DNA from 2 places in the Streptomyces akebiae genome. Region 2 is predicted to be linked to the other one. Evidence: riboswitches for the same ligand, from Rfam matches in the RefSeq annotation. Region 2 holds a riboswitch; the other holds the start of a gene.
What was found. A riboswitch is a leader RNA that binds a small molecule or an ion and turns the genes downstream of it on or off. The one in region 2 is predicted to bind S-adenosylmethionine.

Region 1: another riboswitch for S-adenosylmethionine. It lies ahead of thrC (threonine synthase); the one in region 2 lies ahead of K1J60_RS32945 (aminotransferase class V-fold PLP-dependent enzyme).

The regions. Positions count from the first base shown of each region.
Region 1 is NZ_CP080647.1:5,608,463-5,624,174, reverse strand. It holds gene K1J60_RS24280 (helix-turn-helix domain-containing protein) at 1-480, shown strand, start outside; gene K1J60_RS24275 (DUF397 domain-containing protein) at 464-670, shown strand; gene K1J60_RS24270 (DinB family protein) at 726-1,271, shown strand; gene K1J60_RS24265 (helix-turn-helix domain-containing protein) at 1,576-2,424, shown strand; gene K1J60_RS24260 (Uma2 family endonuclease) at 2,484-3,164, shown strand; gene K1J60_RS24255 (superoxide dismutase family protein) at 3,226-3,849, opposite strand; gene K1J60_RS24250 (NADH:flavin oxidoreductase) at 4,108-5,259, opposite strand; gene groL (chaperonin GroEL) at 5,496-7,118, opposite strand; gene K1J60_RS24240 (cold-shock protein) at 7,497-7,703, opposite strand; gene K1J60_RS24235 (ubiquitin-like small modifier protein 1) at 8,166-8,441, opposite strand; gene thrC (threonine synthase) at 8,561-9,847, opposite strand; SAM riboswitch class I at 9,865-10,022, opposite strand; gene K1J60_RS24225 (glucosyl-3-phosphoglycerate synthase) at 10,154-11,098, shown strand; gene K1J60_RS24220 (alpha,alpha-trehalose-phosphate synthase (UDP-forming)) at 11,327-12,736, shown strand; gene otsB (trehalose-phosphatase) at 12,858-13,718, opposite strand; gene K1J60_RS24210 (DUF3263 domain-containing protein) at 13,736-13,963, opposite strand; gene K1J60_RS24205 (ABC transporter substrate-binding protein) at 14,130-15,377, opposite strand; gene K1J60_RS24200 (ROK family protein) at 15,630-15,712, shown strand, end outside.
Region 2 is NZ_CP080647.1:7,603,540-7,619,251, reverse strand. It holds gene K1J60_RS32950 (Lrp/AsnC family transcriptional regulator) at 1-271, shown strand, start outside; gene K1J60_RS32945 (aminotransferase class V-fold PLP-dependent enzyme) at 544-1,905, opposite strand; SAM riboswitch class IV at 2,034-2,149, opposite strand; gene trpD (anthranilate phosphoribosyltransferase) at 2,362-3,426, opposite strand; gene qcrB (cytochrome bc1 complex cytochrome b subunit) at 3,579-5,219, opposite strand; gene qcrA (cytochrome bc1 complex Rieske iron-sulfur subunit) at 5,216-6,271, opposite strand; gene qcrC (cytochrome bc1 complex diheme cytochrome c subunit) at 6,268-7,077, opposite strand; gene ctaE (aa3-type cytochrome oxidase subunit III) at 7,177-7,797, opposite strand; gene K1J60_RS32915 (response regulator) at 7,942-8,343, shown strand; gene K1J60_RS32910 (L,D-transpeptidase) at 8,340-9,680, opposite strand; gene K1J60_RS32905 (cytochrome c oxidase subunit 4) at 9,825-10,223, opposite strand; gene ctaD (aa3-type cytochrome oxidase subunit I) at 10,220-11,962, opposite strand; gene ctaC (aa3-type cytochrome oxidase subunit II) at 11,959-12,951, opposite strand; gene K1J60_RS32890 (cysteine desulfurase/sulfurtransferase TusA family protein) at 13,234-14,616, shown strand; gene K1J60_RS32885 (carbohydrate kinase family protein) at 14,738-15,712, opposite strand.

The sequences.
Region 1 (15,712 bases), 2.0 Mb from region 2:
GCACGAGCTGTGAACCGCGGCTTCGCCCCAACGGCACCGGAGGAGACGATCGACGAATGGGTGGACGGCCGCATTGCCCGCACCCGCCTGCTCGACGATCCAACAAAACCGATGCTGTGGGTGGTCCTTGACGAAGCGGGACTGCGCCGGGAGACCGGCGGCCGGGCCGTGATGGCGGAAGCCCTCACCCACGTCGCCCGCCTGGCCCGCAGGAACCGAATCGTCATGCAGGTGCTGCCCTTCAGCGCGGGCGCCCACACGGCCATGGGTGGTTCACTGAAGCTGATGGACTTCGACGACGCCCCGACCCTGGTCTACTTCGAGGGGCCCCGTGTCGGACGCCTGGAGGACGACCCGGGCCTCGTTTCCCAGCTGAAGCTCACCTTCGAACTCCTCGCAGCCTCCGCGCTCCCGCCCGAGAAGTCCCTGGCCTTGGTCGAAGCATTGGCGCAGGATTATGCCCATGAGGAACATCTCTGACCACGAGCTGGGCAACGCCATATGGCACAAGTCGAGCTACAGCGAAGGCGGCGGCGGCAACTGCCTGGAAGTCACCCTCTCCTCCTCCCCCCACATCCCCGTGCGCGACTCCAAGAACCCCCTCGGCCCGAAGCTCGTGTTCCGGGCGGAGAGCTGGTCCCTCTTCATCGAGGATCTGAAGCGAGCCTGACCCGCCAGGGTCCAATAGGTCAGGATCTGACCTACTCCCGTCCTAACGTGGCGTCATGAACACCACCGCGAACTCCCCCGCCCCGACCCTGCCCACCGACGAGCACGCCGACCTGCTGGAGGCGTTGGACAAGCACCGCGGCTTCCTGCGCCTCACCACCCGGGAGCTCACCGACGAGCAGGCCGGCCGGCGGACGACCGTCAGCGAGCTGTGCCTCGGCGGCCTGATCAAGCACGTCACGGCGATGGAACACAACTGGGTGGAGTTCATCCGCATCGGCACCTCGGCGATGCCCGACTTCACCGCGATGACCGAGGACGACTGGGCGCGGCGGGCCGACGAGTTCCGGATGCTGCCCGGCGAGACGCTGGCGGACGTACTGGACGCGTACGAGCGGACGGCGGCCCGTACGACCGAGGTGGTCGCCGCCCTGCCCGACCTGAGCGTCTCTCACCCGCTGCCGAAGGCCCCGTGGTTCGAGGGGGAGGCGAGCTGGTCCGCCCGGCGGGTGCTGATGCACATCATCGGCGAGACGGCCCAGCACTCCGGGCACGCCGACATCCTCAGGGAGGCCCTGGACGGCGCGAAGAGCATGGGCTGACGCGCGGGCGGAACCGGCCCCGAAGCTCAAGCCACCAGCCGCGAGCCCTCTTTTTTCGGAACGGGAGGTGGGCCTCAACCCACCCTCCCACCCGGCAAGTTGACGTCACGCGTTCGACTTGCCACGCACCGTGACGGTGCTGATACGGTGCCCGCAGACGAAACAGCCCCCGCCAGGTGCTACCAACACCTGCGGGGGCTTGACCTACGAGATCGAAAGCGACTCGATCCCCATGGCTGCTGCCAACTCTAGTGCTGCCCCCCTGCCCGCGCACGCGGACCCGCACCCTCCGCACCGTCACCCCATGGCCAACCCGGGCTACGGCAAGCGCGCCGCCCCCGGCCAACTCCCCCACACGGCACACGACTTCGCCGGCCTCCCACCCCGCGAAGCAGCGATCGCCGCGTACATCGACCGCCTCCCCGACGGTGCCGACATCAGCGTGAAGACGCTGGCCAAGGAGCTGCCGTACGGCCAATGCGCCCTGCGTACGGCCCTCAACAGGCTTCAGGACGCGGGCCACTTGCGCCGGGGCCGCGAACACCTGACCGCCAAGTCGGGGACGTCGCAGTGGATCACCCGAACGTGGTTCTCCCGTACCGCGCGCGACGACACCTGGTGGGCGAGGTTCACGCGGGGTGACGTACCCGAAGAGGAACCGGACCGAGCCCGTCCCACCCGCTCCCGCGCCCACATCCTGCTCGCCGCCCTGGGCCGTACGACGCCGGTCCTGACCCTGTCGCAGGCCGACTGCGTGGCCCTGGCCCCGCTCCTGACCCCGTGGTTCGAACGCGGCGCCACGGAGGAGCAGATCAACCGGGCCCTCACCAGCGGCCTCCCCACCCCCGTCCACAGCCCGGCCGCCCTCATCCGCACCCGTCTGCGCGACAAGCTCCCGCCTGAACCGGTGCCGTTGCCGGAACGCACCCCGGAGCCAGAGCTCTCACGTCCTCCCCTCCGCATGCTGGAATGCGCCCACTGCCGCACCCCGGGCCGCCCGGAAGCCCTGCCGGGCGGCGTCTGCGGCGCGTGCCGCGGCGAACGCGCCCCAGCCCACTCCAAGGCGCCCCTGTCCGCCGCCGCGGTCCGCACCCACGCGGCCCAGATCCGTGCGGCGATGTCACAACAGCCACGAGAGGGGACACCCGTATGACCGCTCCTACGGTCCGCCGACACCACGCCGGGGCACGATGGGAGGAAGGAGGCGACACCATGACCCCTGACACCGCTGAGCACCCGCAGATGTCCGTCGAGGACTTCGAGGAACTCGTCCGCAGGGCCCCCCGGGAACTGCGGAACCGGCTGGAGTTTCTCGGCGGGAGGCTGTGCGTCCGGCACGGCCCGCTCGACGTCGACGAGTTCGAGGAGCTGGCCGCCGTGGCTCCCGAGACCGTGCGGCTTGAGTACATCAACGGAAAAGTAGAGGTCAAGGCAGTGCCGGACGGCAAGCACACGTCGATCTTCATGTGGCTGCTGCGCCACTGCATGCAGCAGCGGCCAGACCTCGACCTCGCGCCCGAGCGTGGTGTGAAGGCAGAGGCATATCGGAAGGGTCGCGCCCGCACCGACGGCTTCCTGGCACCGGTGGACCACTTCGTGCAGGACGGCGAGTGGTCCGACCCGACCGGCGCCCTCATGGCCGTGGAGATCACCTCGCACGACCGCGACACCGACCAGCGCGACCGCGTCGACAAGCCCCTCGGCTACGCGGCGGCCGAGATCCCCGTCTACCTGCTCATCGACCGCGACAACACCACCGTCACCGTGTTCAGCGAACCGAAGGACGGCCGGTACCGGCAGACCGAGTCCCACCCGTGGGGCGCGACCGTCGAGATCCCGGCGCCCGTGAGCATCACGCTCGACACCGAGAAGCTCAAGGACTACGCCGACTGACCACTACCGGATACCGGATACCGGCTACCGGCCGCGCCCGCGGGTTCCCCGCCGGAGGCTCCTACTTGAAGGGAACGTTCACGCAGGCCAGCCGCGCCCCGGCCGTGCCGGCGTGCCCCGCGTGGGTGGAGGTGGCCGCCGTGTGGAGCACCACCGAGCGGGCCCCGTCGGCCCGGAAGCGCCAGTCGACGGTGGCGATCGAGCGGGCCGAACCGTCCTCGTTCGTCCGCACGTCGAGCCACACCTCGTTCTCAGGGTTGGCGTACGCCGGGTCGACGGACGGCTGGTTCGGGTCGAGCTCGTCCTGGTAGTGCGGCCCGGCGTCGGCGGGCAGCTTGCCGCACGGTTTGGTGTGGACGTGCGCGCCGTAGACGCGGTTCGCGGCGAGGTCCCGCAGCCGCAGCTCGATCCGCGTACCGCCGTCGCGCCGCAGCTCCTCCTTGACCTGCACCCGCCCGGCGACCGGGACCAGGGCGGTGTCGTAGGTGACGGCGGTCGCGACATCGGCGGTGTCGGCCGGGGCGAACACCGTCTTGACGACGACCTTCGGCACCGGTGCCTTCTTCTCGACCGTCTCGCTGGCGCCCGCGTTCGCGGCGACGCCGAGGCCGCCCGCGATGGCCGCGACGGCGGCACCGGCCGCGAGGAACCGCTTGTGCTTGAGGGTGAGCTTGTGTCGTGCCATGGGTATCTTGTCCGATTCGTGGGGGAAGGGGACCGTCAAGGGACGGTCAGCGCATCGGCGCCCCAACTCCCCGTGCAATCAGGAGAGTTGGGGCGCCGACGGCGCTGTGCCACGACACTACAACGACACATATGACGGAATTGGTTCGCTACCGCCGGGTACTGGGGAGACTTGGCGAAAGATCCCCGGCGCGGGCCCAACGCGGGCCCAACGCGGGCCCAGCGCGGGGCCCGGCACGAGCCCGGCGCGGGGGGCGACTCAGCTGAGCGACCCCAGCGCCGACGGCTCGAACGTCTTCAGCTCGTCGAAGCGGCCGCCGAGCACCTTCGCCGCCCACTCGGGGTCCTGGAGCAGCGCACGGCCCACGGCGACGAGGTCGAACTCCTCGGCCTCCAGACCGTCCAGCAGGTCGTCGATCCCCTTCGTCGTCGCCTCCTCGCCGGCGAACGCGGCGAGGAACTCCCCGTCCAGACCGACCGAGCCCACCGTGATGGTGGGCTTGCCGGTGAGCTTCTTCGTCCAGCCCGCGAGGTTCAGCTCCGAGCCCTCGAACTCCGCCTGCCAGTAGCGGCGCGTGGACGCGTGGAACGCGTCGACACCGGCCGCCACCAGCGGGTTCAGCACCGCCTCCAGTTCCTGCGGCGTCTCGGCGAGACGCGCGTCGTACGCCTCCTGCTTCCACTGCGAGTAGCGGAAGATGACGGGGAAGTCGGCGGACACGGAGTCCCGCACGGCCGCCACGATCTCCGCCGCGAACTTCGTCCGGGCGACCGGGTCACCGCCGTAGGCGTCCGTACGGCGGTTGGTGCGCTCCCAGAGGAACTGGTCGACGAGGTAGCCGTGGGCCCCGTGGATCTCGACGCCGTCCATGCCGATGCGCTCCGCCTCGGCGGCGGACTTGGCGAAGGCCGCGATGACCTCGTCGATGTCGGCCTGGGTCATGGCCCGGCCGCCTGCCGCCTCGGTGCCGTCGACCCGCAGACCGGAGGGGCCGAACACGGGGGCGTCCGGGAAGAGCTTGCCCTGCTGCCGGACGGTCCCGATGTGCCACAGCTGCGGCACGATCGTGCCGCCCCCGGCGTGCACGGCCTCCGCGACCTTCGCCCACCCCGCGAGCTGCTCCTCACCGGCGAACCGGGGCACCCCGTCGAGATCCCCCGCCGTCTCGTGCCCGACGTACGTCCCCTCGGTCACGATCAGCCCGACCCCCGCGGCGGCCCGCCGCCCGTAGTACGAGGCCACATCCGCCCCCGGCACCCCACCGGGCGAGAACACCCGCGTCATCGGCGCCATCGCGATCCGGTTCGGCACGGTCAGCCCGTTGATCGTGACGGGCCGGGACAGCACCTCGGCGGCGCGGGACGTGGAGCCAGTGGCGGAAGCGGTGGGGGCGGTGGAGGCGGTGGTCACGTGGGGACTCCTTGAGGGGGAGAGCGGAATGAATTCCATGCGCACGCATATAGCGCGCGCCTCTCCGCACAACCACACGACCGGCCACAGGATTCCGCCCCCGCTCCCGCGTCCACTGTGACCCCGAGCACACCACGTTTCCGGCCCGCGACGTGCCGGAAACGCCCGAGGGCGGCACCCCCTGTCTCCAGGGGGTGCCGCCCTCGGTGCGAAGGACGGTGATCGACCGGGGTCGATCAGAAGTCCATGTCACCGCCCGGCATGCCGCCGCCGGCGGGCGCGGCGGACTTCTCCGGCTTGTCGGCGATGACGGCCTCGGTGGTGAGGAAGAGCGCGGCGATGGAGGCGGCGTTCTGCAGGGCAGAGCGCGTGACCTTCGCCGGGTCGATGATGCCGGAGGCGATCATGTCGACGTACTCACCGGTCGCGGCGTTGAGGCCGTGGCCGACCTGGAGGTTGCGGACCTTCTCCACGACGACGCCACCCTCGAGACCACCGTTGACGGCGATCTGCTTGAGCGGGGCCTCCAGCGCGAGCTTCACGGCGTTGGCGCCGGTCGCCTCGTCACCCTCCAGCTCCAGCTTCTCGAAGACCTGGGAGGCCTGCAGCAGGGCCACGCCACCACCGGCGACGATGCCCTCCTCGACGGCCGCCTTCGCGTTGCGAACGGCGTCCTCGATGCGGTGCTTGCGCTCCTTGAGCTCCACCTCGGTCGCGGCACCGGCCTTGATGACGGCCACGCCGCCCGCGAGCTTCGCCAGGCGCTCCTGGAGCTTCTCGCGGTCGTAGTCCGAGTCGCTGTTCTCGATCTCGGCGCGGATCTGGTTGACCCGGCCGGCGACCTGGTCCGTGTCACCGGAGCCGTCGACGATGGTGGTCTCGTCCTTGGTGATGACGACCTTGCGGGCGCGGCCCAGGAGGTCCAGGGTCGCGTTCTCCAGCTTGAGGCCGACCTCCTCGGAGATGACCTCGCCGCCCGTGAGGATGGCGATGTCGCCGAGCATGGCCTTGCGGCGGTCACCGAAGCCCGGGGCCTTGACGGCGACGGACTTGAAGGTGCCACGGATCTTGTTGACGACCAGGGTCGACAGGGCCTCGCCCTCGACGTCCTCGGCGATGATCAGCAGCGGCTTGCCCGACTGCATGACCTTCTCCAGGAGCGGGAGCAGGTCCTTGACGTTGCTGACCTTGGAGTTGGCGATGAGGATGTAGGGGTCCTCCAGGACCGCCTCCATGCGCTCCATGTCGGTCGCGAAGTACGCCGAGATGTAGCCCTTGTCGAAGCGCATGCCCTCGGTGAGCTCGAGCTCCAGACCGAAGGTCTGCGACTCCTCGACGGTGATGACGCCTTCCTTGCCGACCTTGTCCATGGCCTCGGCGATGAGCTCGCCGATCTGGGTGTCGGCGGCGGAGATGGAGGCCGTGGAGGCGATCTGCTCCTTGGTCTCGACCTCCTTGGCCTGGTCGAGCAGGGCACCGGAGACGGCCTCGACGGCCTTCTCGATACCGCGCTTGAGGGCCATCGGGTTGGCGCCGGCGGCTACGTTGCGCAGGCCTTCCTTGACCAGGGCCTGGGCGAGGACGGTCGCGGTGGTCGTACCGTCACCGGCGACGTCGTCCGTCTTCTTGGCGACTTCCTTGACCAGCTCGGCGCCGATCTTCTCGTACGGGTCCTCGAGCTCGATCTCCTTGGCGATGGAGACACCATCGTTGGTGATCGTGGGGGCGCCCCACTTCTTCTCGAGGACGACGTTCCGGCCCTTGGGGCCGAGCGTCACCTTGACGGCGTCCGCGAGCTGGTTCATGCCGCGCTCGAGGCCGCGCCGCGCCTCCTCGTCGAACGCGATGATCTTGGCCATGTGAAGTGGTCCTCCCGGACTGGGGTGGATTGCTCCGGACCGCGCTGGCGCCCGCGACGGACGGCCTGCCTGCCTCGTGGTTCCTTGCCCCACCCGGCCTGCGGGCCTCACCGACCCGGTCCTCGTTGTCACTCTCACCTTCAGAGTGCTAACGCCAATGATTAGCACTCGACCATGCCGAGTGCAAGCGGCTCTCGATGATCCGCAGGTGAACGCGCCCCCGCGCGCCCCGTCGACAGACCCACGCCGCGGCCCGGATCAGCCCGTGCGCCTGCCGGGCCGGCGGCCCCACACACGAGAGGGCTCGCACCCCGAAACGGGGTGCGAGCCCTCCCATGAAGAACGAAGAACGTCGCTGCGTTGAACCCGGCGCGTACTTCAGCCGGCCGCCAGTCGGACCATGTCCGCCTGCGGCCCCTTCTGACCCTGCGAGATCTCGAACTCGACCCGCTGGCCCTCTTCCAGGGTGCGGTAACCGTCCATCTGGATCGCGCTGTAGTGGACGAAAACATCCGCACCACCGTCGACCGCGATGAAGCCGTACCCCTTCTCCGCGTTGAACCACTTGACGGTGCCCTGAGCCATGCCTAACTCCCCTATTACTGGCCCTTGCACAGATCCACACTTCGCGGATCCGGGTCAGACCTCACCCCCCAACGGTTGGGGGTGTGCGCCGGAACGCGTCGACCGCGGCCGAATGTATCTGTCCAACTGCCCTCTGCAACAGGTCAATCGGACGAGAATTCTGGACACGACCGGTCGGGAATGTACGAACAATTCGCCCGAATTCAGGGCAAGTCGGGCCCCACAAAAGGAACGAAATACGCAAAAGGCCTGCACACTTTGGCTACTTCATATAGGGCGTGCGGCGCGATCAAATATGCGACCGGCAAGGAATCACTACGGCGATCGGACCGGGTTCCCCAACTCTACAGTGCTCAACCATAGAGAATTGCCCCCTCCGCTTCTCTCACGGAGGGGGCAATTCGATGAACTCTCGGTAATCAAAGTTACCGACGGTTACTACCGACCGGTACGGCGCGGCGGTCAGCCACCGGCGACCGCGGGAATGATCGACACACCCGCACCGTCCGGCGTGGCCGTCTCCAGGCCCTGCTCGAACCGGACATCGTCGTCATTCACGTACACATTCACGAAACGCCGCAACTTGCCCTGATCGTCGAGCACCCGGGCGGCGATCCCGTTGTGGTTCTTCTCCAGATCGGCGATGACCTCGCCGAGGGTCGCCCCTTCGGCACTCACCTCGGCCTGGCCCCCGGTGTAGGTGCGAAGGATGGTCGGAATGCGGACGTTGACGCTCATGACTTGTGACCTCCGGTCGGTGCAGAAGAGTTGGGGGGCGGGACCGTGCTCAATGGGCGGCTACCGCCGCGTGGGCGCGACCAGCCCCCACGGACCCGCGGACGAACGACTGGCAGCCCTTACGCGAGACCGGCCGCACGGAACGAATCGAGGTTGGGCCGAATGGTCGCGGTGAGTCCGGTCCCGGCCACCGCGTCCAGCGTCTTCAGGCCGTCCCCGGTGTTGAGCACGACCGTGGTCAGCGTCGGGTCGAGAACGCCGTCCTCGATCAGCTTCTTCGTCACTCCGACGGTCACCCCGCCCGCGGTCTCCGCGAAGATCCCCTCGGTCCGCGCCAGCAGCTTGATCGCGTCGACGACCTGCTCGTCCGTCACGTCCTCCACGGCCCCGCCGGTCCGCCGCGCGATGTCCAGCACATACGGCCCGTCCGCCGGGTTGCCGATCGCGAGCGACTTGGCGATGGTGTTCGGCTTCTGGGGGCGCACCACGTCGTGTCCGGCCTTGAAGGCCACCGACACCGGCGAACACCCCTCGGCCTGCGCGCCGAAGATCTTGTAGGGCTTGTCCTCGACGAGCCCGAGCTTGATCAGCTCCTGCAGACCCTTGTCGATCTTCGTGAGCTGCGACCCGGAGGCGATCGGCACGACCAGCTGGTCCGGGAGCTGCCAGCCGAGCTGCTCGCAGATCTCGTACGCGAGCGTCTTCGACCCCTCCGCGTAGTACGGCCGCAGGTTGACGTTGACGAAGCCCCAGCCCTCACCGGCCGGGTCGCCGATCAGCTCGGAACAGAAGCGGTTCACGTCGTCGTAGTTGCCTTCGATGCCGACGAGCTCGCCGCCGTAGATCGCGGCCATGACGACCTTGCCCTGCTCCAGGTCGTGCGGGATGAACACGCAGGACCGGAAGCCGGCGCGGGCGGCGGCGGCGCCGACGGCACCGGCCAGGTTGCCCGTGGAGGAGCAGGACAGGGTGGTGAAGCCGAAGGCGCGGGCCGCCTCCAGGGCCTGGGCGACGACCCGGTCCTTGAAGGAGTGCGTCGGGTTGCCGGAGTCGTCCTTGACGAAGAGCTTGCCGGCGTCGACACCGAGCGCGGCGGCCAGGTTGTCGGCCTTGACGAGCTGGGTCCAGCCGGGGTTGATGTTCGGCTTGGTGGCCACGTCCGCCGGGACGGGCAGGAGCGGCGCGTACCGCCAGATGTTCGCGGGACCGGACTCGATCCGCTTGCGCAGCTCGTCCGTTTCGTAGGCGGAGTAGTCGTACGCGATCTCCAGGGGCCCGAAACACTCCTCGCAGGCGAAGACCGGCCCGAGGGATACGCGGTGACCGCATTCACGGCAGCTCAGTGCGGCGGCGGGGCCGAGGTCTACTGTGGAGTCGGTGGTGCTTGCAACTGTCTGCGCAGCCATGGAGGCGAGGCCCTTTCTCCTCATCTTCCTCACGACGCACTTCGCCGTGAGACGGATTTGGCACCTTCCCTAGCCGGGAGCCTCGCGGTTGCGATCGACGGTGATCGCCACGAGACCGGCTGGAGGGTTGCCGGGGCTTCATCGGGCCGTATCCCTCTGCCCCTCTGGATGAGCGGTATTTGGTTGTATACGCCGACGAGCCGCGACATGCGATGGTCACCAGCGTTGTCCAAGACTGTAACCGAAGGCCAGGACAGTTGAGAGAGCCGTCCGAACCGCGAGATGAACGCAGAGGAGCCGCGCACTGTGCTGAAGGAAGTCGAGCGCTGGCTGAGTACCCGCTCCTGGTCCATGGCCGACCGCCCGCTCCACCGGATCATGGCCGCGAAACGAGCCACGGGGCAGACGGTCAGCGTCGTCCTGCCCGCGCTGAACGAAGAGGCAACGGTCGGCGACATCGTCGCGATCATCCGCCACGACCTGATGCGGCAGGTGCCGCTCGTCGACGAGATCGTGGTCGTCGACTCCGGGTCCACCGACCGGACGTCCCAGGTCGCGGCGGCCGCCGGAGCCAGGGTCGTCCACCGTGACGACATCCTGCCCCGCGTCCCGGCCGTGCCCGGCAAGGGCGAGGTCCTGTGGCGGTCGTTGCTGGTGACGTCCGGCGACATCGTCTGCTTCATCGACGCGGACCTCAAGGAGTTCTCGTCGGACTTCGTCTCCGGGATCGTCGGCCCGCTGCTCACCGACCCCGGTGTCGACCTCGTCAAGGCGATGTACGACCGCCCCCTCGGATCCGCCGCCGGCCAGGGCGGCCGTGTGACGGAACTCATGGCCCGCCCCCTGCTCAACATGCACTGGCCCCAGCTGGCCGGCTTCGTCCAGCCGCTCGGCGGCGAGTACGCCGCCCGGCGCTCGCTGCTGGAGCGGCTGCCCTTCCCGGTGGGCTACGGCATCGAGCTGGGCATGCTGGTCGACGCACTGCACCTGGTCGGCCTCGACGCGCTCGCCCAGGTCGACGTGGGCGTCCGCAAACACCGCCACCAGGACGGGGCGGCGCTGGGCCGCATGTCCGCGGCGATCTATCGCACCGCCCAGCTGCGGCTGGCCCGGGGTCACCTGATCCGGCCGGTGCTGACGCAGTTCGAGCGGGGACGGGAAGGGTTCGAGCCGCGCACGTACTCGGTGGACCTGGAGGAACGGCCGCCGATGGTGGAGATAGGGGAGTACGCGGAGCGAAAGGCCGCTTGAGGAGGTGGGGGTGCCTCTTTCGTCGGCGGGTGCGGGTGAGTGGGGCTTCTCGCGCCCCTGAAAAGCTCGGGGCGCAGCCCCTGCTTTTCAGGGGCGCGGGGAACTGCGCGACAAGCCCCCACTCACCCGCACCCGACCACCGAACAGGCACCCCCCACCCCACCAGTCACCCGGTACTCGGCCGAACCGTACGTTTGACCGGCGAACCCAAGGGCTAGGTTGAGCCGTATGGCATCGACGCACAGCGCGCGGATCCTCGTCGCCTCCAACCGGGGCCCCATCACGTACACCGAGGACGAATCCGGCGCCCTCACAGCGAAGCGTGGCGGTGGCGGCCTCGTCTCGGGGCTCTCCGCGATCGACTCGGAGGCGGGCGCCGTCTGGGTGTGCTCCGCCCTCGGCGACGGCGACCGCGAGGCCGTACGCCGCGGTGTCGGCGAGCCCGGGGTCCGCATGCTCGACATCCCCGCCGACGTGCACCACGCCGCGTACAACGGCGTCGCCAACTCCACGCTGTGGTTCGTGCACCACATGCTCTACCAGACCCCGCTGGAACCGTCCTTCGACGCGGAGTTCCGGCGCCAGTGGGCGTCGTACGAGACGTACAACCGGGCCTTCGCCGAGGCGCTCGCCCAGGAGGCGGCGGACGGCGCGTCCGTACTCGTCCAGGACTACCACCTGACCCTGGTCCCCCGGATGCTCCGCGACCTCCGCCCCGACCTGCGGATCGGGCACTTCTCCCACACCCCGTGGGCACCCGTCGACTACTTCCGGCTGCTGCCCGACGACGTCGCCGCCCAGGTGCTCGACGGCATCCTCGGCGCCGACCGCGCCGCGTTCCTCACCCGGCGGTGGGCGGACGCGTTCAGCGAGTGCGCTCGCGCCGTCCTCGGCCCCGACGCCCTCTCCGGCACCCGGATCGGCGTGCACGGCCTGGGCGCCGACGCGGACTTCCTGCGGGCCCGCGCCCACGAGGCGGACGTCGACGACCGCATGGCCGCGCTGCGGGAGCAGATCGGTACGGCTCCCGACGGCACCCCGCGCCGCGCCGTCGTCCGCGTCGACCGCACGGAACTCTCCAAGAACATCGTGCGCGGCCTGCACGCCTACCGGCAGCTCCTCGACGACCGCCCGACCTGGCGCGAGCGCGTCGTCCACCTCGCCCTCGCCTACCCGTCGCGGCAGGACCTCGCGGTGTACCGGGACTACATGGCCGAGGTCCAGCGGGTCGCGGACGACATCAACGAACGGTACGGCACGCCGGATTGGACGCCGGTCGTCCTCCACCTCAAGGACGACTTCGCCCGTTCCCTGGCGGCGTACCGGCTCGCCGACGTGGCCCTGGTGAACCCCATCCGGGACGGCATGAACCTCGTCGCCAAGGAGGTGCCGGTCGTCTCCGACGAGGGGTGCGCGCTCGTGCTGTCGCGGGAGGCCGGGGCGTACGAGGAGCTGGGGGACGACTCGATGGTGGTGAACCCGTACGACGTGGTCGCTACGGCTGCCGCCCTGCACGAGGCGCTGTCCCTGCCGCCGGCCGAGCGGGCGGAACGGACGAAGCGGCTTGCCGGGGCGGCCACGGCGCTGCCGCCCACGCAGTGGTTCCTGGACCAGTTGAGGGCGTTGGAGGGCGCCTAGTAGCTCGGGGGTTCGGGTTCGTTGGCGAGTGCAGGCCCGTCGTGGTTGCTCGCGCGGTTCCCCGCGCCCCTGAAAGAGCTGGGGCGCCCCCTCGCCCCTGAAAGAGCCGGGCGCCCCCTGCCTATACGCGCTCGGCGATCGCCGCCAGCAGGCCTACGACCCCCGCCGGGCCGTCGACGACCAGGTCCGCCCGCTCCGACAGCTCCGTGACCTCCGTGCTGCCGCTGCACACCAGCAGGCCCGGGGTGCCCTCGGTGCGGAGTTTCTCGATGGTGGCGAAGGCGGGGAGGTCGCCGAGGTCGTCCCCGGCGTAGAGGACGGACTCGGCGGCGGTCTCCGCGAGGTGATCGCGGAGGGCGACGCCCTTGTCCATGCCCGGGGGCCGGAGTTCGAGGACCAGGCGGCCGGGTTCGACGATGAGGCCGTGGCGGTCGGCGAGGTCGGCCAGCGGGGCGCGCAGGGCTTCGAAGGCGGCCTGGGGGTCGGTGGCGCGGCGGGTGTGGACGGCGACCGCGCGGCCCTTCTCCTCGATCCAGGTGCCCTGCCGGGCACCGACACGGTCCAGCAGGCCGGGGAGCTCCGCGCGGACCGCGGCGACACCGGGGTGCGGGGCGGGGGCGCTGACGGTGCCGGTGACGGCGTCCCAGCGTTCGGCGCCGTAGTGGCCGAGGACCACGAGGTGTTCCAGGCCGGGGACGCCGGCGAAGCCGCCGTGGCGGACGGCGACGGAGGCGGGGCGGCCGGTCACCACGGCGACGGAGGCGACCTTGGGGGCGAGCGCGGCGAGGGCGGCGACCGCGTCGGGGTGGGCGCGGGCCTGTTCGGGGTCGGGGACGATGGGGGCGAGGGTGCCGTCGAAGTCGAGGGCGATCACCGTGCGGCCGGGTCGTTCGAGGATCGCGTCCAGCGCGGCCCGCCCGGCGGAGGTCACGGGTGTCGGCAAGGTGGCCTGGTGGTTCTCTGCGTCCTTGTGGCTGCCCATGGCGTCGACCCTATCCGTCATCTCTCCTCCCGGCGGGCCTCTCTCACCCTTCGCAGCCGGTTGACCGTGACCGGGTCGTGGGCGAGGGCGCGCGGGTCGTCGAGCAGGGCGTTGAGCAGCTGGTAGTACCGCACGGGTGCGATCCCGAGCCGCTCTCTTATGGCCCGCTCCTTGGCCCCCGGCCCCGCCCACCCCTGCCGCTCCACGGCGAGGATGGCCTGTTCACGGGGTTCGAGCGCGTCCATGGGACGACCGTAGCGGACGGGTGTGACAGGGCGCCTGACTGCCGTGCGCCCCTGAGAAGCACGGGGCGCACGGCAGCTGCTTTTTCGGGGGCGCGGGGAACTGCGCGAGAAGCCCCACCGGACCCGCACCCGCCGGCGAACCACGCACCCCCATCCCCGAGGCGCCCTAATCCTCGCGATCCGCCGCACTCGCCGTCTGCTGCAGCTGCTCCAGCACGACCCCGGGCTTCGCCCCCGGCCGCACCGCCCGCCCGATCTGCTTCTTGACCGCCGCGCTGACATCCGCCCAGGACGTCTTGCCCACGGGCGGCAACGCGGCGTCGGGAAGCGCGTCGAGGAAGGGGTGGAGGTCCACGTCGTCCGGGTCCGCCGCCATCTCCTCGGACGCGGACGCGGTCACCGGCAGCAGGTCGTACTCCCGGGAGAAGTCGAGCACGTTCTCGTCGCTGTAGACGAAGTCGAGGAAGTCACCGATCTCCTCCCCGTGCCCGTTCTGTTTGAAGGCCATCATCCAGTCGGCAACGCCCATCGTGGCGTGGCGTCGCCCGTCGTACCCCGGCATGGGCGCCGTCCCGTAGTCGACTCCCTCGGCGGCGGCCATCCGCATCAGGGTGGGATGCCCGTTGAGCATGCCCACCTCCCCGCGCGCGAACGCCGCGAACGCGTCGGCCCGGTTGAGCTCCGCCGGCGCGGTGGGCCCCGTGAGCCCCTTGTCGACCAGCTTGTCCTTGAGCCAGGTGAAGGTCCGGACGTTCTCGTCGGAGTCGATCCGGTAGGTGCCGACGTTGTCGGTGTAGCCGGCCCCGCCGCTGAGCAGCCACTGCATGGTCTCGGCCTGGGCCTCCTCGGGCCCGAGCGGCAGCGCGTACGCGGTCCGGACCCCGGCCTGGTCGAGGGCCGCCGCGTCGGCCGCCAGCTCGCTCCAGCTGCGCGGGGCGTCGTCGAGGCCCGCCTCGGCGAAGAGCTTCTTGTTGTAGAAGAGGACGCGGGTGGACGCGGCGAACGGCATCCCGTAGGCGACGCGCCGCACCTTGCCCGCGTTGGCGAGCTGGGGGAGGAAACCGGCCTGGACGGGGATGGAGAGCAGGTCGTCCACCTCGTAGAGCCGGTCGGCGGAGGCGTAGTCCGCGTAGGTACCCGCCTGCGCCATGTCGGGCGCCTCGCCGGCGGCGACCATCTCCCTGATCTCGCGGTCGACGTCGTTCCAGGAGTGGACGGTGACATCGACCGTGACGCCCGGGGTCCTCTTCTCGTACGCCTTCACGACCGCGTCCCAGTACTTCCGGGAGCTGTTGGCCTTGGAGTCGCCGTAGTCGGCGGCGACCAGCGTCAGGGTGACGCCGGGGCCGTCGGCCGCCGAGGCACCGCAGCCCGCGAGCGTCGCCATCAGCCCCAGCGCGGACAGTGCCGCCATCCCACTGTTCCTGCTGTTCCCGCTGTTCCTGACGCCCGTCTTCGTCCGCCGCTGTCGCTGTCGCACTCGTCCTGCCCCAACCCATCGCACATGCCCCGCGTGGAACAGCCTGGATCACCGGCTCCGCGCCCAAGGCCGTTGATCACTCAACTTCTCGAACTCTCCATAAGGTCTACACCACACTCTCCCATGAGGTCTAGACCATGTAAGTGGACTAGACCTCTCGCGGGTAGAAGGGCCACACTGTCCTCCGTGAGACATGTCATCGCCCTCGATGTGGGCGGCACCGGGATGAAGGCCGCACTGGTCGGGGCCGGCACCGCGCCCGCCGGGGA
Region 2 (15,712 bases):
GATCGTGCTCATCAAGACCAGCGTGGACCGGATCCCGGAGATCGCGGAGTCGATCGCCGCGCTCGAATCCGTGAGCGAGGTGTTCTCGGTGACCGGTACCTACGACCTGGTCGCCATGGTCCGGGTGAAGGCCCACGACGACCTGGCCGATGTGATCCCCGGGTCCATCAGCAAGATCCCCGGCGTGCTGGGCACCGACACGCATGTGGCGTTCCGGACGTACTCACAGCACGACCTGGAGGCCGCGTTCGCCATCGGACTGGACGGCTGAGCGCCCACAGGCCGTGCCGAGATGAAGAAGTCCTCATCTCGCCCTCATCCGCGCCGACGGGTCCGCTCCGCGGGATCGTCTCCATGCTCTTCTCTCGCCGGCCTGGTGATGGCCCTCGCCGAGGCCATGGTCCGCGCGAGTGGACTCCTCACGGACGCCACGGAACGGGCCCTACGGATGATCGTGCTGGGCGCGGGGGTGACGGCGGGCAGCCGGACGACCGACCATCAGCCGGCCGACCGTCGGACAACCGACCACCAGCCGGACGACCGTCAGACGGCCGGGACGCAACGGCCGTCCTCCGTACGGTAGTTCCACTTCGCGCCGTCCCGTACGAGTTCCTTCACCGCGCCCACGAACCGCTCCACGTGCTCGTCGGGCGTGCCCGCGCCGAAGCTCACCCGGATCGCATTGAGGGAGCGCTCGCCGGGCGCGGCCTCGGGGGCGCCGCACTCTCCCTGGGTCTGCGGGTCACTGCCGAGAAGGGTGCGGACGAGGGGGTGGGCGCAGAAGAGGCCGTCGCGTACGCCGATGCCGTACTCGGCGGAGAGGGCGGCGGCGAAGTGGGAGCTGTTCCAGCCGTCGACGACGAAGGAGATGACGCCGACGCGCGGGGCGTCGTCTCCGAAGAGGGAGAGGATCCGCACCTCGGGCACCTCGGCGAGCCCGGCGCGCACGGTGTCGATCAGGTGCCGCTCACGTGCGACCAGCGCGTCGAACCCGGCCTCGGTGAGGGCCTTGCAGGCGGAGGCGATGGAGTAGGCGCCGATGACGTTGGGCGAGCCGGCCTCGTGCCGGGCGGCGGTGTCGTGCCACTCGACGTCCACGCCGCCGTCCGTGCGCCGGGTCACCTTACGGGAGGCGCCGCCTCCGGCGAGGTACGGCTCGGCCGTGGCGAGCCAGTCGGCGCGGCCGGCCAGGACGCCCGCCCCGAAGGGCGCGTACAGCTTGTGGCCGGAGAAGGCGACCCAGTCCACGTCCAACTCCTGTACGGAGAGGGGGTGGTGGGGTGCCAGCTGGGCGGCGTCGAGAACGATGCGCGCGCCGTGCGCGTGCGCGGCCGCAGCCAGCTCACGCACCGGCCAGATCTCGCCGGTGACATTGGAGGCACCCGTGACGCACACCAGCGCCGGCCCGCGCGGATCACGTTCGGCGAGGGCGGCCTCCAGGGTGGTCACGGCCTCCCGCGGCGTACGCGGCGCGTCCAGGTACGTCACCCGCGCGTTCCGCCAGGGCAGCAGGGAGGCGTGGTGCTCGGTCTCGAAGACGAAGACCTGGCAGTCGGCGGGGAGGGCCGCGGCCAGGAGGTTCAGCGAGTCGGTGGTCGACCGGGTGAACACGACCTGGTCCCCGGCCCGGCAGTCGAGGAACTCCGCGACGGTCCTGCGGGAGTTCTCGAAGAGGTCGGTCGACAGCTGGGAGAGGTAGCCGGCACCGCGGTGGACGCTGCCGTAGTAGGGCGCGTAGGCCGCCACGTCGTCCCAGACGCGCTGCAGGGCCGGGGCGCTGGCCGCGTAGTCGAGAGCGGCGTAGGTGACCTCGCCGCCGGTGACGAGCGGGACGGTGACATCTCGCCCCAGAACGGGCAGCGGGGCACAAACGGACCGGTCGGCGGCAAGGGTGGAGACAGACATGGCGGGACTCCCGTGAGGAGGCATGCGAAAGGAAGGCATGCGGAAGGAAGAGAAAGATGAGAAAGGGGTGCGCGGAGGCGGGGCTCGGCGGCCCTATCGCATTCGCTTGCTCACGGAAGACTCCCTCGAAACCGCGCTTGCCGTAGACCTCACTGCCTACGACCCGGTCTTCACCCGGGGCACCCCGCCACGGACGGAGGGTTGCCGGACAGCCAGCCGGGGCTATGGGCTGTCACTCATGACCTGAACGAGAACGTACGTGAAGTGATCGTCGCGCCGCAACTTATGTCCGGATGGCGGGATGGACGCGTGAGAGGTCGGAGGTGCGGGAGCGATGGCGGGTGCGGGTGGGTGGGGCTTCTCGCGCAGTTCCCCGCGCCCCTGAAAAGCAGGGCCTGCGCTTCTAGGGGCGCGGGGAACTGCGCGACCAGCCCCCACGCACCCGCACCCGACCCCCTACCTGTTCGTCGCCGCGACCCACCGCTCAAGAACTCGCCGCGCCGCCCCGGAATCGATCGACTCCGCGGCCTTGGCCATCCCACCCCGCAACTGCTCCGCCAGCGACCCGGACGTCGGCTCCAACGCCACCAGCGCCGCAGCCGAGTTCAACAGCACCGCATCCCGCACCGGCCCCGTCTCCCCGCCCAGCAACCGCCGCGCGACATCCGCGTTGTAGGACGCGTCGGCCCCCCGCAGCGCCTCCACCGGCACGAGTTCCAAGCCCACGTCACGCGGGTCGAAGCCCTCCTCGGTCACCTTGCCGTCCCGCACGACCCACACCCGCGAAGTCGCCGTGGTCGTCAGCTCGTCCAGCCCGTCGTCGCCCCGGAAGACGAGCGAGGAGTTGCCGCGCTCGGCGAAGACACCGGCCATGATCGGTGCCATTCGGGGGTCCGCGACACCGACCGCCTGCGCCCGTACCTTCGCGGGGTTGGCCAGCGGCCCGAGCGCGTTGAAGACGGTCCTGATGCCCAACTGACCGCGCGCGGCCGCCACATGACGCAGCGCCGGATGGAACTTCACCGCGAAGCAGAAGGTGATCCCGGCCTCCTCGGCGACCTCGGCGACCCGCTGCGGCGTCAGCTCCAGATTCACGCCGAGCTTCTCCAGCACATCGGACGCCCCGGAGGCCGACGACGCGGCCCGGTTGCCGTGCTTGACGACCTTCGCGCCCGTACCGGCGACGACGATCGACGACATCGTGGAGATGTTGACCGTCCTGGCGCCGTCCCCGCCCGTACCGACGATGTCGACGGTCCTCCCGGACACCTCGATCACCTTGGCGTGCTCGTACAGCGCCTCGACGAGACCGGTGATCTCCTCGACGGTCTCCCCCTTGGCCCGCAGTGCCACCACGAATCCGGCGATCTGCGCGTCCGTCGCCTCACCGCGCATGATCTGGTCCATCGCCCAGAAGGTCGCACCGGCGTCCTGGTCGTGCCCGGACAGCAACGCGTTCAGCACGGCGGGCCAGGAACGGCCCGCCGCGGTGTCGCCTCCAGCGGGGGTCACAGCGCTCATAGCCGCTCCTGGGTGTTCTGGCGCGCGAGAGAACCGCGCGATCCGTGAGACCTGTTGGTGCGTCCACCCTATCCAGGTCGGAGCACGGCGAAGGGCCCCCGTCCGAAGATCGGACGGGGGCCCTTCGACCGTGGTGTGGCGAAGCGAAGCGATCAGTGGTGGCCGTGGCCGCTCGTGATCTCCTTGTACTCCTCGACGGTCGGCTTGGCGATCTGGCTGTCCTCGCCGTAGTAGCCCTTGCTCAGCTTGACGCGGGCCTTCTCCAGGCGCGAGACCTTGCGGGCGACACCGTTCTCGTCGACCGCGGGACCGATCTCGGCCGGCTTGTACTGCTCGTGCGCCGTGAGCGTGTGCAGCTGCTCCTGGCTGAGCGGCTCGTGGACCTCGATGAACTCACCGTGCGGCAGACGCTTGATGATGCCGGTCTCGCGACCGTGCAGGATCTTGTCCTTGTCCCGGCGCTGCAGGCCGAGGCAGATGCGCTTGGTGACGATGAACGCGAGGACCGGGGCCACGAAGAACCCGATCCGGACGAACCAGGTGATGGCGTTGATCGACAGGTGGAAGTGGGTCGCCCAGAGGTCGTTTCCACCACCGATCAGCAGGACCATGTACCAGGTGATCCACGCGACACCGAAGGCCGTACGGGTCGGCGCGTTGCGCGGGCGGTCCAGGATGTGGTGCTCGCGCTTGTCGCCGGTGACCCAGGACTCGATGAACGGGTAGACCGCGATCGCGACCAGGACCAGCGGGAAGATCACCAGCGGGATGAAGACGCCCAGGACGAGCGTGTGACCCCAGAAGTTGATCTCCCAGCCCGGCATGACACGGATCAGACCCTCGGAGAAGCCCATGTACCAGTCGGGCTGGGCACCGGTGGAGACCTGGTCCGGCCGGTAGGGGCCGATGCTCCAGATCGGGTTGATCGTGGCGATCGCCGAGATGATCGCGATGACGCCGAAGACCAGGAAGAAGAAGCCGCCGGCCTTCGCCATGTACACGGGGAGCAGCGGCATGCCGACGACGTTGTTGTTCGTCTTTCCGGGGCCCGCGTACTGCGTGTGCTTGTGGTAGAAGACCAGGATCAGGTGCGCCACCACCAGACCGAGCATGATGCCCGGCAGCAGCAGGATGTGGACCGAGTAGAAGCGGGCCACGAAGTCGCCGCCCGGGAACTCTCCGCCGAAGAGGAAGAACGACAGGTACGTGCCGACGATCGGCACGGACAGGACCGCGCCCTCCATGAAGCGGACACCGGTGCCGGAGAGCAGGTCGTCCGGGAGCGAGTAACCGGTGAAACCGGTGAACATGCCGAGGACGAACAGCAGGAAGCCGAACAGCCAGTTGACCTCACGCGGCTTGCGGAACGCGCCGGTGAAGAACACGCGCATCATGTGCACGAACATGCCGGCGAGGAAGACCAACGCGGCCCAGTGGTGGATCTGCCGGATCAGCAGACCACCGCGCACCTCGAAGGAGATGTGCATGGTCGAGTTGAACGCCTCGGACATCAGCTGGCCCTGCAGCGGGACGTAGCTGCCGTGGTACTCCACCTCGTTCATCGACGGGTGGAAGAACAGCGTCAGGTACACACCCGTGAGGATGATGATGATGAAGCTGTACAGGCAGATCTCGCCCAACATGAACGACCAGTGGTCGGGGAAGATCTTGCGCATGTTGGCCTTGGCCAGGGAGTAGATCCCGAGCCGGCCGTCGGCCCAGTCGGCGACGCGCTCGCCGGCCGGGGCCTTGTCACGCTTGTCGCGCGCGTCGGTGCTGGTCGTAGTGCTCATCCGCGCTCCCAGAAGGAAGGACCGACGGGCTCTTCGAAGTCGCTGACCGCTTCGAGGTAGCCGTCTTCACCGACGGTGATCCTCAGCTGCGGAAGGGCGTGACCCGCGGGGCCGAAGATGACCCGGCCGCCGTCGGCGAGGTCGAAGGTGGACTGGTGGCAGGGGCAGAGCACGTGGTGCGTCTGCTGCTCGTACAGGGAGATCGGGCAACCGACGTGGGTGCAGATCTTCGAGTACGCGACGATGCCCTCGTGCGACCACTCCAGCTCGCGCTTGTCCTTGATGTCGTCCGGCTGGATCCGGACGATCATCAGGGCGTCCTTGGCGATGTTCTTCTGGAAGTCGTGGTCGTGCTCGTCCAGGCCGTCCGGCATGGCGAAGGTCAGCGACCCGACCGCGACGTCCGAGGGACGCAGCGGCTCCATGGTGTTCATGTTGACGAGCTTCTTGCCCTTGGCCCACGTGGTGTGCCGCAGCTTGGTGCCGGGCGCGGGGCCGAGGCCGCCGAGCAGGAAGACACCGGAGAGCGGGAACAGCGTCAGCGCGCCGAACATCGTGTTGCGGATCAGCTTGCGGCGGCCGAGCGCGGACTCCTTGGCGCCCTGCTTGAAGTCGGCCAGGACCTTGGCCTTGACCTCGGGCGAGGCCTCGATCGGGTGACGCTCGTCGGCGACCTCCACGTCCGACATCAGCGTGCGGGCCCAGTGGACCGCGCCGGCGCCGATGCAGAACAGCGACAGGCCCAGCGTCATGCCCAGCGCGAAGTTCAGCGCGCTGATGTGACCGATCGGCCAGACGTAGATCGACTTGTCGACGTCGATCACCAGGTACGAGGCGATGAAGCCGACGGTGGCCAGCATCGACACCGTGAACAGCAGGGCGACCGTGCGCTCGGACCGCTTGGCGGCCCGCTCGTCGATGTCCTGGACCCGGTGCTGGTGGGGCGGCAGGCCGGGGTCCGCGAAGGGGTTCTCCTCGTCCGCGACCGTCACCACGCCGTGCGTGTCCTGCTCGGTGGGCAGGTTCTCTTCTGGAATCTCTTGGCTACTCATGACTTCTTGGCCTTTGCGGTCCGAGCGGCGACCCACACGGCGACGGCGATCAGCGAGCCGAGCCCGAACACCCAGCCGAAGAGGCCTTCGCTGACCGGGCCGAGCCCGCCGAGGCTGAGGCCACCGGGCTCCACGGTGTCGTCGCTGTTGACCGCGTCGAGGTACGCGATGATGTCCTTCTTGTTCTCCTCCGACAGCGTGGTGTCGGGGAAGGACGGCATGTTCTGCGGGCCCGTCTGCATGGCCTCGTAGATGTGCTTCGGGTCGACACCCTCAAGGGACGGCGCGTACTTGCCCTCGGACAGCGCACCACCCTTGCCGGTGAAGTTGTGGCACTGGGCGCAGTTGGTGCGGAAGAGTTCGCCGCCCTCGGCGATGTCCGCGCCCTCGGGGTCGTACTCGTTCTCGGTCGGGATCTCCGGGCCCGCGCCCAGGGAGGCGATGTACGCCGCGAGCTGGTCGATCTCGGCCTGCGAGTAGACGACCGGCTTCTTCGGGACCTGCGCGCCCGGCTGCTGGGCCGGCATACGGCCGGTGCCGACCTGGAAGTCGACGGCCGCCGCGCCCACACCCACCAGGCTGGGACCGTCGGAGGTGCCCTGACCGCCGGTGCCGTGGCAACTCGCGCAGCCGACGGCGTAGAGCTTCTTGCCCTCCTCGATGGTGAGGGTCTGCGCGGTTTCTTCGGCCACCGCCTTGTCCGCGGGTGCGAAGGCGGTGTACAGCCCCGCGCAGGCCGCCAGCGCGATGGTTAGGACGACGAGCGCCGCCAGCGGATGGCGTCGTCGTGCGGAGAGCTTTTTCACGGATTACCCCGGTGTCAGGATCTTCTGCGTCGGTGCTTCTGGAAGGGTCGTTCTCGGTGCGAGGCGGGCGCGTCGGTCGGCCCGGCTCGGCCGACCGATCTACTTGATCATGTAGATCGTGGCGAAGAGGCCGATCCAGACGACATCGACGAAGTGCCAGTAGTAGGACACGACGATGGCCGCGGTCGCCTGCTCGTGGGTGAACCTCTTGGCCGCGTAGGTGCGTCCGAGGACCAGCAGGAAGGCGATGAGACCGCCCGTCACGTGCAGGCCGTGGAAGCCGGTGGTCAGGTAGAAGACCGAGCCGTACGGGTCGGACGAGAGCGACAGGCCCTCGTGCTTGACCAGCTCGGTGTACTCGAAGACCTGACCGCCGATGAAGATCGCACCCATCACGAACGTGACGATGAACCACATCCGGAGCTTCTTCACGTCCCCGCGCTCGGCGGCGAACACGCCGAGCTGGCAGGTGAGGGAGGAGAGCACCAGGATCGTGGTGTTCGTCGCCGAGAACGGGAAGTTCAGGGTGTCGGCCTTCTCCGACCAGAACTCCGGACCGGTCACCGATCGCAGGGTGAAGTACATCGCGAAGAGGGCCGCGAAGAACATCAGCTCGGAACTCAACCAGATGATGGTTCCGACGCTGGTGAGGTTCGGCCGGTTGACCGACGGGTGCGCGTGCCCGGTTTCTACTGTCGTTGCTGTCGCCACGACCGACATTATGTCGGTCGCTTATCCCGCCCTCACTCCGGGGGGTGCCGTTCGGAGTGTTGCTCCCTTCCGTACCGGTGCTGACGTGGTGTTCGAGGGAGTAGCATCCGCGCATCGGGCCTGTCCTTAAGACGCTGACGTCACGGAGGAACAATGCAGCCGACCGCCACGGTGCTGGTCTACAGCGACGACTCCAACACCCGCGAACAAGTTCGGTTGGCGACGGGGCGCCGTCCGGCACCGGATGTGCCCCAGGTGGAGTTCCTGGAGTGCGCGACCCCCGCCGCCGTCATCAAGGAGCTGGACAAGGGCGGGATCGACGTCTGCGTCCTGGACGGCGAGGCCGTGCCCATGGGGGGCATGGGGGTGTGCCGCCAGATCAAGGACGAGATCTTCGAGTGCCCGCCGGTGCTGGTGCTGATCGGGCGGCCGCAGGACGCGTGGCTCGCGACGTGGAGCCGGGCGGACGCCGCGGTGACCCTGCCGGTGGAGCCGGTGGAGTTCGCGGCGGCGCTCGCCTCCCTGCTCCGTAGCAGGCAGGCACTGAGCGCCTAGACCGACTCCGGCCTCAGGCGGGCCTGCACCTGGGGCCCGGGGACCTCCTTCGTGCCGCCCACCAGGGCGCTGCCCTCGCGCCAGTTCTTCCAGTCGAGGTTCCAGTCGCCGTAGCCGTTGCCGAAGGGGGCCATGGTGTCGCCGGCCGAGTTGACGACCTCGACGATGTCGCCCTCGTTGATGGTGTCGTAGAACCACTGGGCGTTGCCCATGCTCATGCCGGTGCAGCCGTGGCTGACGTTGGCGTATCCCTGGGAGCCGGTGGACCAGGGGGCGGCGTGGACGTACTCGCCGCTGTTGGTGACCCTGACGGAGTGGTGCACGGTCAGGTCGTAGAAGTCCGACGCACCTATGCTGGCGCTGGTCATGCGAACGGTACCTTCCTTGGCCAGTACCACTTTGACGCCGTTGCGGGTGTCGTAGCCGGGCATGCCGGTGGTGACCGGTATCTGCTTGATGACCTCGTCGTTCTTGTAGACGGTCATCTGGTGCGAGGCGGCGTCCGTGACGGCGACTATCTTGGCGCCGGTCGTCAGCTCGATGGGCTCGGCCTTCCCGCCCCAGAGCCGGTCGCCTATCTTGAGGCCCTCCAGGTTGCTGTGCACCCGGATGGTGGCCTCGGCGGGCCAGTACTCCTTGGGCCGGTAGTGCAGCTTCTTGTCGTCCACCCAGTGCCAGGCGCCCTCCGCCGCGGGTGTGGAGTCCACCTTGAGCGCCCGTTCGACGACGGCCCGCGCGGCCTTGTCCTTGACCGGTCGGCTGAGCTCGGCGGTGACGGGCTGGCCGACGCCGTACCTGCCCTCCTTCGGTCCGAAGGTGACGTTCAGGCGCTTCTTGGTGAGCGGGCGGCCGGTGTCGAAGGCGACGGTCTCGCGGCCGGGGGCGCCGTCCTCGTCCTCGGTGCTCACGTGGACCGTGTAGCGGGCGTTGGCGGCGAGCGGTGAGGTGGAGTGCCAGCGACCCCCGTCGGCGGAGAGTTCGCCCGCCACGTAGCGTCCTGCGGCGTCCACGGCGGTGACGTCGGTGATGCGTCCGTCGTTCTCGGCGGTGACTTCCAGCGGCTTGTCCGGGTCGGCCTTCTCACCGTCACCGGGGGTGTTGAAGGAGACGTGGTCGGCCGCGTCGTAGGGCTTGCCCGAGAGGGGGTGGCCGCCGGAACCGCAGGCGGTGACGCCCGCTCCCAGGGAGACCACCAGCAGGGCGCAGCCGGCGACCGTGCGGTTACGGCGCGGGCGCGCCGGTGTCGAGAGTCCGAGCGCGCGGAGGCCCGAAGGGTCGAGCACGGTCGGGCTCTCGACACCGGCTGTGGCGCCCTTGCAAAGTTCTGCTGTGTTCATGGGTTCAACGTAGGAACGCCCGTCGGGCGTGGCGCGCCGGGTGACCCGAGTGGGCTACGCGGGACGTGGCGAAAGGGGGAAGCCCGGACCTCCTGTCGGAGTGTCCGGGCTTCCGTGCGCGCGGTGCGTGCTAGCGGCGCCGTGCTACTGGTTCTGGTTCTCGCCGCGGTAGTACTCGAAGACCCAGCCCCACAGGCCGATCAGGATGATCGGGGTCGAGAAGTACAGCAGCCACCAGCCGAAGACGACGCCCATGAAGGCGAGCGCGCCGCCCACGCCCAGGGCGAGGGGCTGCCAGCTGTGCGGGCTGAAGAAGCCCAGCTCACCGGCGTCGTCCGCGACGTCGGCCTCCTTGTCGTCCTGCGCGCCCACGTCGACCCGCCGAGCCGTGAAGGCCAGGTAGTAGCCGACCATGATGCACAGGCCGAAGGCCAGGAAGAGGGCCGTGGTGCCGGCCGGCTCCTTCGACCACACGCCATAGACGATCGCCATGGCGAGGACGAAGACGCTCAGCCAGATGAACATCTTGCCTTGGACCTTCACTTGCCGGCCTCCTTGCCGCTGGTCGCGAGCTCGTTGGCCGCCGGGCCGCCTTGCGCGAGCTGTTCGAGCGCGGCGATCTCCGGGTGGTGCAGGTCGAACGCCGGGGATTCACTGCGGATCCGCGGCAGGGTGAGGAAGTTGTGCCGCGGCGGCGGGCAGGAGGTCGCCCACTCCAGGGAGCGGCCGTAGCCCCACGGGTCGTCGACGCCGACGGGCTTGCCGTACTTGGCGGTCTTCCACACGTTGTAGAGGAACGGCAGGATCGACAGACCGAGCACGAACGAGGCGATCGTGGAGATCGTGTTCAGCGCGGTGAACCCGTCGGCCGCGAGGTAGTCCGCGTACCGGCGCGGCATGCCCTCGGCGCCCAGCCAGTGCTGGACGAGGAAGGTGCCGTGGAAGCCGATGAACAGCGTCCAGAAGGTGATCTTGCCGAGGCGCTCGTCGAGCATCTTGCCCGTCATCTTCGGCCACCAGAAGTGGAAGCCGGAGAACATCGCGAACACCACGGTGCCGAAGACGACGTAGTGGAAGTGCGCCACCACGAAGTACGAGTCGGAGACGTGGAAGTCCATCGGGGGCGAGGCCAGGATGACACCGGTCAGACCACCGAAGGTGAAGGTGATCAGGAAGCCGGTCGCCCAGAGCATCGGCGTCTCGAAGGACAGCGAGCCCTTCCACATCGTGCCGATCCAGTTGAAGAACTTCACACCGGTCGGTACGGCGATGAGGAACGTCATGAAGGAGAAGAACGGCAGCAGTACGCCACCGGTGACGTACATGTGGTGCGCCCACACCGTGACGGAGAGGCCGGCGATCGCGATGGTCGCGCCGATCAGGCCCATGTAGCCGAACATCGGCTTGCGGGAGAAGACCGGGATGACCTCGGAGATGATGCCGAAGAACGGCAGCGCGATGATGTACACCTCTGGATGGCCGAAGAACCAGAAGAGGTGTTGCCAGAGCAGGGCGCCGCCGTTGGCCGCGTCGAAGACGTGCGCACCGAACTTGCGGTCCGCCTCCAGGGCGAACAGCGCGGCCGCGAGGACCGGGAAGGCGAGCAGGACCAGGACACCGGTCAGCAGCACGTTCCAGGTGAAGATCGGCATGCGGAACATGGTCATGCCGGGCGCGCGCATGCAGATGATCGTGGTGATGAAGTTGACCGAGCCGAGGATCGTGCCGAAGCCGGAGAAGGCCAGACCCATGATCCACATGTCGGCGCCGATGCCCGGGCTGCGGACCGCGTCCGACAGCGGGCTGTAGGCGAACCAGCCGAAGTCGGCCGCGCCCTGCGGGGTGAGGAAGCCACCGACCGCGATGAGCGAGCCGAAGAGGTACAGCCAGTACGCGAACATGTTCAGCCGCGGGAACGCCACGTCGGGCGCGCCGATCTGCAGCGGCATGATCCAGTTGGCGAATCCGGCGAACAGCGGCGTCGCGAACATCAGCAGCATGATCGTGCCGTGCATCGTGAACGCCTGGTTGAACTGCTCGTTCGACATGATCTGCGTACCCGGGCGGGCGAGCTCGGCGCGCATGAAGAGCGCCATGACGCCGCCGATGCAGAAGAACGCGAACGACGTGACCAGGTACAGCGTGCCGATCGTCTTGTGGTCGGTGGTCGTCAGCCACTTCACCACGACGTTGCCGGGCTGCTTGCGCCGTACCGGCAGCTCGTCCTCGTACGAGCCTCCGGTCTCGGCGGAAGCACCCTGGGGTTCGTTGAGGATGCTCACAGTTGGTTCGTCTCCCGGTTCTTCTCGTGGCTCGTCTGCTCAATGCCGGCCGGGACGTAACCGGTCTGGCCCTTCTCCACGAGCGACTTGAGGTGCTCCTCGTAGCGCTCCTGGGAGACGACCTTCACGTTGAAGAGCATCCGAGAGTGGTCCACGCCGCAGAGTTCGGCGCACTTGCCCAGGAAGGTGCCCTCCTGGTTGGGGGTCACCTGGAAGGCGTTGGTGTGGCCCGGGATGACGTCCTGCTTCATCAGGAACGGCACCACCCAGAAGGAGTGGATGACGTCACGCGAGGTGAGGACGAAGCGGACCGTCTTGCCCTCAGGGAGCCAGAGGGTCGGGCCGGGGTTGCCGGTCTGCGGGTTCTTGTCGCCAGGAATGCCGCAGGTGTAGGCACCGCCGGCGTTCGCCGGGAAGTCCTCCTTGAACCGGTCCGGGATGGCGGCCAGGTTCTCGTCGGTCTTCGCGTCGCCCGTGGAGCCGTCGACGTTCTCGATGTAGTTGAAACACCAGCTCCACTGGAAGCCGACCACGTTGACCGTGAGGTCGGGCTTCTTCGACGTGTCGAGGAGCTTCGACTCGTCGCGGGCGGTGAAGTAGAAGAGCACCGAGACGATGATCAGCGGGACGACCGTGTACAGCGCCTCGATGGGCATGTTGTACCGGGTCTGCGGGGGAACTTCGACCTTGGTGCGGCTGCGCCGGTGGAAGAAAGCACTCCACAGGATCAGGCCCCACACCAGCACGCCCGTGGCGAGCGCGGCCGCCCACGACCCCTGCCACAGGGAGAGGATCCGCGGAGCCTCTTCCGTGGTCGGGGTGGGCATACCCAGGCGGGGGAAGTCCTCCCATGTGCAACCGGTGGCGGTCGCCAGGACCAGGCCTGCGGTCATTGCCTGCAGCAGCTTCCGCCGCATCGGGCGCCGCGGCATGGGGGTACCGCCCACGCCCTTAAGGCGGTGGGGGAGGTCGGAGCCGTTGGGACTCACGTAGCGCCTTCCCGAGGTTCTCGCCCGCGCGGTATGGGTGCGGCCTTCTCGCTGGTCGGTCGCCGCCCTGCGACGGGCAGGGGTTTGGATGTTTATGCGGACCAAACCCTACTGGACGCGTTTTGGGGTCGCGCGGGGAGGGGGTACCAACTCGCCGGGGGTCACGCCCGGCGCCTAATAGCTCGGGGGTTCGGGTGTTTTGGCGGGTGCGGGGTGTGTTGTGGTCGTTCGCGGAGTTCCCCGCGCCCCTTTGTTGTCGGCCCGAGGCTTTAGCGTTGACCTGTGGCCTACTTCGACTCCGCTTCCTCCGCTCCTCTCCATCCCGTCGCCCGGCAGGCGTTGCTGGCTTCGCTGGACGAGGGGTGGGCGGATCCCGCGCGGTTGTACCGGGAGGGGCGGCGGGCCCGGCTGTTGCTCGACGCGGCCCGGGAGGCCGCCGCCGAGGCCGTGGGGTGCCGGGTGGACGAACTGGTCTTCACGTCGTCCGGGACGCGGGCCGTGCATTCCGGGGTCGCGGGCGTGCTGGCCGGGCGGCGGCGGACGGGACGTCACCTGATCGTGTCGGCGGTCGAACACTCTTCGGTGTTGCACGCGGCGGAGGTGCACGAGTCCGTGGGCGGAACGGTCACCCAAGTGGCGGTGGACCGTGCCGGAGCCGTCACCGCCTCCGCCTACGCCGAGGCCCTGCGGCCGGACACCGCGCTCGCCTGTCTCCAGTCCGCCAACCACGAGGTGGGGACCGAGCAGCCGGTGGCCGAGGTGGCGGCGGCCTGCCGGGAGGCCGGGGTGCCGCTGCTGGTGGACGCGGCACAGTCGCTCGGCTGGGGGCGGGTGAACGGGGACTGGTCGGTGTTGACCGGCAGTGCCCACAAATGGGGCGGACCGTCCGGAGTCGGGCTGCTCGTCGTCCGCAAGGGTGTGCGGTTCGCGGCACAAGGGCCCACCGACGAGCGGGAGTCGGGGCGGGCCGCCGGCTTCGAGAACATCCCGGCGATCGTGGCGGCCGCCGCCTCACTGCGGGCCGTACGGGCGGAGGCCGACGAGGAGGCCGTACGGCTGCGGGAGTTGACGGAGCGGATCCGGGCGCGGGTGCCGTCGCTGGTGCCGGACGTGGAGGTGGTGGGCGACCCGGAGCGCCGGCTGCCCGGCGTGGTCACCTTCTCCTGTCTCTATGTCGATGGGGAGACACTGCTGCACGAGCTGGACCGCGAGGGCTTCTCCGTCTCCTCCGGGTCCTCCTGTACGAGCAGCACGCTGACGCCGAGCCATGTGCTGCGGGCCATGGGGGTGCTGAGCGAGGGGAACGTGCGGGTCTCGCTGCCGACGGGTGCGGCGGCCGAGGATGTCGAGCGGTTCCTGTCCGTGCTGCCGGGGGCCGTCGCGGCGGTGCGCGAGAAGCTCGGGGCGCCGGCGGCCACCACCGTGGCGGCCGTGCGGGAGGACACCCTCGTCGTGGACGCGCTCGGCAAGCGGTGCCCGATCCCCGTCATCGAGCTGGCCAAGGTGATCGGGGACGTCCCGGTCGGCGGCACGGTCCGTGTCCTGTCGGACGACGAGGCGGCCCGCCTGGACATCCCGGCGTGGTGCGAGATGCGGGGCCAGGAGTACGTGGGCGAGGAGCCGGTGGAGCGGGGTTCGGCGTACGTGGTGCGCAGGGTGAGCTGATGTTCCCCGCGCACCGGGAAACCCGGGGCGCGGGAAACTGCGCGAACAAGCGCGAATAAGCGCATCGAACCGGCGGCCGACGACGAGCGGCCTCGGCGACCCGGTGGTCGCGGCGGCGACCTCAGCCGAGGTGAGCCTGAACCTCTTCGGCGGCGTCCTGCCCGTACGCCTTGGTGAAGCGCTCCATGAAGTGCCCACGCCGCAGCTGGTACTCCTGCGTGCCGACCGTCTCGATGACCAGCGTCGCGAGCATGCAGCCGACCTGCGCGGCCCGCTCCAGCGAGACGCCCCACGCGAGCCCGGACAGGAACCCGGCCCGGAAGGCGTCGCCGACGCCGGTGGGGTCGGCCTTGCGCTCCTCCTCGGCGCAGCCGACCTCGATCGGGTCGTGCCCGGCCCGCTCGACCCGGACACCGCGCGCGCCGAGCGTGGTCACCCGGTGGCCCACCTTCGCGAGGATCTCCTCGTCCGACCAGCCGGTCTTGGACTCGATGAGGCCCTTCTCGTACTCGTTGGAGAACAGGTACGTGGCGCCGTCCAGCAGTATCCGGATCTCCTCCCCTCCCATACGGGCGATCTGCTGGGAGAAGTCCGCGGCGAACGGGATGGCCCGCGAGCGGCACTCCTCCGTGTGGCGGAGCATCGCCTCCGGGTCGTCCGCGCCGATGAGGACGAGGTCGAGGCCGCCGACCCGGTCGGCGACGGTCTTCAGCTCGATGAGGCGGGCCTCGCTCATCGCGCCGGTGTAGAAGGAGCCGATCTGGTTGTGGTCGGCGTCCGTGGTGCACACGAAGCGGGCCGTGTGCAGCGTCTCGGAGATGCGCACGGAGGAGGTGTCCACCCCGTGCCGGTCGAGCCACGCGCGGTACTCGTCGAAGTCGGCACCCGCCGCGCCGACCAGGATCGGCCGCGTGCCGAGCTGCCCCATGCCGAACGCGATGTTCGCGCCGACACCGCCTCGGCGTACGTCGAGCTGGTCGACGAGGAAGGAGAGGGAGACCGTGTGCAGTTGGTCCGCGACGAGTTGGTCGGCGAAGCGGCCCGGGAAGGTCATCAGATGGTCGGTGGCGATGGAGCCGGAGACTGCGATACGCAC